DNA from 2 places in the Kitasatospora sp. NPDC058406 genome. Region 2 is predicted to be linked to the other one. Evidence: riboswitches for the same ligand, from Rfam matches in the RefSeq annotation. Region 2 holds a riboswitch; the other holds the start of a gene.
What was found. A riboswitch is a leader RNA that binds a small molecule or an ion and turns the genes downstream of it on or off. The one in region 2 is predicted to bind S-adenosylmethionine.
Positions count from the first base shown of each region.

Region 1: linked by a shared signal. The riboswitch ahead of thrC (threonine synthase) and the one ahead of ACFWOG_RS36640 (AAA family ATPase) in region 2 are both predicted to bind S-adenosylmethionine.

Region 1 is NZ_JBHXKE010000323.1:464-2,658, forward strand. Features, by position in the region: gene thrC (threonine synthase) at 1-1,250, opposite strand, end outside; SAM riboswitch class I at 1,268-1,402, opposite strand; gene ACFWOG_RS37210 (glucosyl-3-phosphoglycerate synthase) at 1,552-2,195, shown strand, end outside.
Region 2 is NZ_JBHXKE010000308.1:2,161-4,355, forward strand. Features, by position in the region: gene ACFWOG_RS36640 (AAA family ATPase) at 1-1,084, opposite strand, end outside; SAM riboswitch class IV at 1,344-1,466, opposite strand; gene ACFWOG_RS36645 (helix-turn-helix domain-containing protein) at 1,938-2,195, opposite strand, start outside.

The DNA of each region.
Region 1 (2,195 bases), on a different contig from region 2:
GACGCCAGCGTCGGCCGGATCACAGCGGTCATGCCGGCCTCCGAGACGGCGTCCAGCGTCTTGAGGCCGTCTCCGGTGTTGATCGCGACGGTCTCCTTCGACGGGTCCAGCTGTCCCGTCTCGACCAGCTTCTTCAGCACGCCGACGGTCACCCCGCCCGCGGTCTCGGCGAAGACGCCCTCGGTCCGGGCCAGCAGCCGGATCGCCGCCACGACCTCCTCGTCCGTCACGTCCTCCACCGCGCCACCGGTACGCCGGGCGATGTCGAGCACGTACGGGCCGTCGGCCGGGTTGCCGATCGCCAGCGACTTGGCGATGGTGTCCGGCTTGACCGGCCGGATCACGTCGTGGCCGGCCTTGAACGCCGCCGACACCGGCGAGCAGCCCGCCGCCTGGGCGCCGAAGACCCGGTACGGCCGGTCCTCGACCAGGCCGAGCCTGATCAGCTCCTGCAGCCCCTTGTCGATCTTGGTCAGCTGCGACCCCGAGGCGATCGGGATCACGATCTGCTCCGGCAGCCGCCAGCCCAGCTGCTCGCAGATCTCGTACGCCAGCGTCTTGGAGCCCTCGCCGTAGTACGGCCGCAGGTTGACGTTGACGAAGCCCCAGCCCTCGCCGGCCGGGTCACCGATCAGCTCCGAGCAGAAGCGGTTCACGTCGTCGTAGTTGCCCTCGATGCCGACCAGCTCGCCGCCGTACACCCCGGCCATCACGACCTTGCCCTGCTCTAGGTCGTGCGGGATGAACACGCAGGACTTGAAGCCGGCCCGGGCCGCGGCCGCGCCCACCGCACCGGCCAGGTTGCCGGTCGACGAGCAGGACAGCGTGGTGTAGCCGAAGGCCCGCGCGGCCTCGATGGCACAGGCCACCACGCGGTCCTTGAAGGAGTGGGTCGGGTTGCCCGAGTCGTCCTTGATGTGCAGCTGGGCGGTGAACCCGAGCTCGCGGCCCAGGTTGTCGGCCTTCACCAGCGGGGTCCACCCCGGGTTCAGGTTCGGCTTGGAGGCGACGTCGGCCGGCACCGGCAGCAGCGGAGCGTACCGCCAGATCGACGCCGGACCGGCCTCGATGCGCTTGCGCAGTTCCTCCGCGCCCTCGCTGCCGAACTCGTAGGCGATCTCCAGCGGGCCGAAACACTCCACGCAGGCGAAGCTGGGGCCGAGCGGGAACCGGGTGCCGCACTCGCGACAGGACAGCGCGGCGGCGGGGCCGAGGTCAACGGTGACGGGTGCGGCGGTGTCGATAGCCATGATGGCGGAGGCCTCTCTCCTCATCTTCCCCGTGACGCGGGCGCGCCACAGGCCGGAATTGGCACCTGTCCCGCCGGCGCTGTTGACAACAGCCGCGCGAGAAGGTTGCCGGGACGTCAACGGGCCGTTCCCTCAGTCCCTCTGGATGAGCTCTGTGAAGTTGTGGTCATGCTCAGCGGAGACCCCGGCGTGCGAAGGTGCGACCGCTGTACGAAGACTGTATCCGAAGGCGTCAACCCCGAACGGGATCGTCCGCCACGCGAGATGACCCGTCCCATCCCACCTCGCCGAGGAGAGAACAGTGCCCGCCGAACCGATCCCCGCGCTCCTCCCCGAGACGGCGTCCTGGCTGCGCCGACGCTCGTGGAGCGCGGCCGACCGCCCGGTGGACGTCCTGCTGGCGGCCAAGCGCGCACTGGGCCCGGCCGGCACGGTCAGCGTCGTCCTCCCCGCCCTGGACGAGGAGGCCACGGTCGGCGACATCGTCCGCACCATCCGCCGCGAGCTGGTGGAACGGCTGCCGCTGGTCGACGAACTGGTCGTGGTCGACTCCGGCTCGGCCGACGCCACCGCCGCGGTCGCCGCCGAGGCCGGTGCCACCGTCGTCCACCGCGACACGATCCTCCCGCGGCTGCCCGCCGCCCCCGGCAAGGGCGAGGTGCTCTGGCGATCGCTGCTGGTCACCCGCGGTGAGATCGTCTGCTTCGTCGACGCCGACCTGCGCGCGTTCGATCCCGCCCTGGTCTCCGGCATCGTCGGCCCGCTGCTCACCGACCCGGACATCCACCTGGTCAAGGCCATGTACGACCGCCCGCTGGAGACCGACGGGGCGGTCGTCCCGGCCGGCGGCGGCCGGGTCACCGAACTGGTCGCCCGCCCCCTGCTCAACCTGCACTGGCCGGAACTCGCCGGTTTCGTCCAGCCGCTCGGCGGCGAGTACGCGGC
Region 2 (2,195 bases):
GCAGCAGCCGGCCGGCCCGCTGGTGCAGGGCCGCCAGCTCGACCGGCCGCATCGCGGCCAGCAGGTCCCCGGCGGCGGTCGGATGGCGGAACCCGCCGTCCCGGAAGAGACCGGCCGCGTGCAGCAGGTAGAGCGCCCTGGGCAGCGAGTCCGGGGCCAGCAGGAGGAGTTCGGCGAGCAGGTCCGGGGTCGCGGACGCGCCGAGCACGGCGACGCCCCGAGCGTAGTGCAGCGCCAGCGGGTCGATCCGGTGCAGGCAGTGCATCAGCCCGCGCCGGTAGCCCTCGCCGACGACCAGCTCGTCCGGGACGCCGGCGGTCTCCTGGTCGCCGATCAGGCTGTGCACGAGCAGCGGGTTGCCGCCCGTCAGGGCGTGCGCCTCGACGGCCAGTCGGGCGGACGCCGCGCCGAGCCGGGCCCGGAGGAGTTCGGCGACCAGGTCGGCGGAGAGCAGGTCGAGGCGGATGTGCTGGTGGTGCGGCTGGCGGGCGAGTTCGACCTCGAAGAAGGGGTTGGACGGGGTCATGGTCTCGCGCGAGCTGAGCACCGTGAGCACACCCGCGCTGCGGGTACGGCGGACCAGGTAGAGCAGGAACTCCAGCGACTGCGGGTCGGCGTCCTGCCGGTCGTCGACGGCGATCAGGACGGGGGCGCGCTCGGCCAGCCGGCGGACCAACCGGAACAGGCCCTCCAGGGTGCGCTGGGTGAGCTGCCCCTGCGGGCCGTCCGGCAGGACCGGGCGGGCCCCCTCGGCGGCGCCCTGGGCGAGCAGCGACTCCGCCGCGGCGGCCTCCTCCGGTTCGAGGTCGGCGCCCTGGAGCAGCTGCCGGGCCAGCCCCAGCGGGAACTCCCGCTCCAGTGGCGAGCCGGTGCCGACGAGGACGTGCGCGCCGCGCTCGGCCGCGGTGTCGGTGAAGGCGTAGAGCAGGTCGCTGCGGCCGCTGCCGACCGACCCGTGCAGGACGATCACGCTTCCGGCGCCGGCCGCGCAGCGGTCGAACGCGTCGCGCAGTCTCCGGTACTCGGGCTCCCGGCCGACCGGGAGGGATCTCGACGGGTCTCGGGGCGCGGGGAAGGTGGGCATCCGTTCTCCTGGAGCAATGCGCACGGGAGGTCGGGCCGCTGGGCGCTCCTCCTCGCACGGGGTCGTGGGCGAGGGAATCGGACGGACCGACCGAGGCGGGCAGCACTGCCCGGCCGGCCGACCGGCGTCAGCGACAGAGGGAGCTGGCGCGCCGGAGCAGGTCGACGTCGAGCCTGGCCACCAGCCTGAGGCCCGCGGCGTTGCGTCCGCCCGCCCGCTGTTCCACGACCTTCTCCGTCCCCCGAGCCCAACCGGGCCATGACTGCGCTTGTGACGACGCGTCATCGGAACGCCACGTCACCCGGCTTATCCCCGGGGCACCCCACCGCAGTGTGGGGGTTGCCAGTCAGCCGGCCGGGGCCCGTGGCTGACATTCTTCGCCGGTCCGAGTCTAGGAAGGCGCCGCCGATCCCGTCAATTGCGGGAACCGCCCTCGGCGTCCACGAATCCGCCGGTCCGGACGTCGGCCGCACCGCCGCGAAACGGGGCGCAATCCGGCCGCAACACCGCTGCCACAGTGGGTCGGTGGGCGGACGGCGAGGTCCGGACCGGCGGGTTCCGCTCTGACGGTCCGTCGGTTGCCCGGGGGCCGTTCCGGGGCCCGGCCGACCGTGCGCGAAGGGCACCGGCGGCCTCACCCGGCGGGCCCGGGGGCCCGGGTGAGGCCCCTGTCGCCGGCAGGCGAGGCGGCCCGGTCGCCGCTCGGGTACGACCGGACACACGATCGGCACGATCACCCGGCCCCGCAAGGATCCCGCCACGGCCCCGCCGGTCCCGCTCCGGCGCGCGCCCTCGCCCGCCGTCCCACCCGCCGTCCCACCCGCACCGTCCCGTGCCGGCGTGCCCTCGACCCCTACCCCGCCAGCCCGTGCGCCGTCAGCCGCTCGCGCAGCCCGGCCAGTTCGTGCCGCACCAGCGCCGGCAGCCCCGCCCCGCCGGCGTCCGCCGCGAACACCGGGCCCAGCAGCTCCGCCGCCGCCCGGGGGTCGCGCGCCACCAGCAGGCAGTCCGCCACCCGGACGGTGAACAGCAACCGGGCGGAGGGCAGTTGGTCGGGCGCGAGGAGGGCGAGCGCCGTCTCGGCGGCGTCCACGGCCCGGCGCGCCAGCCG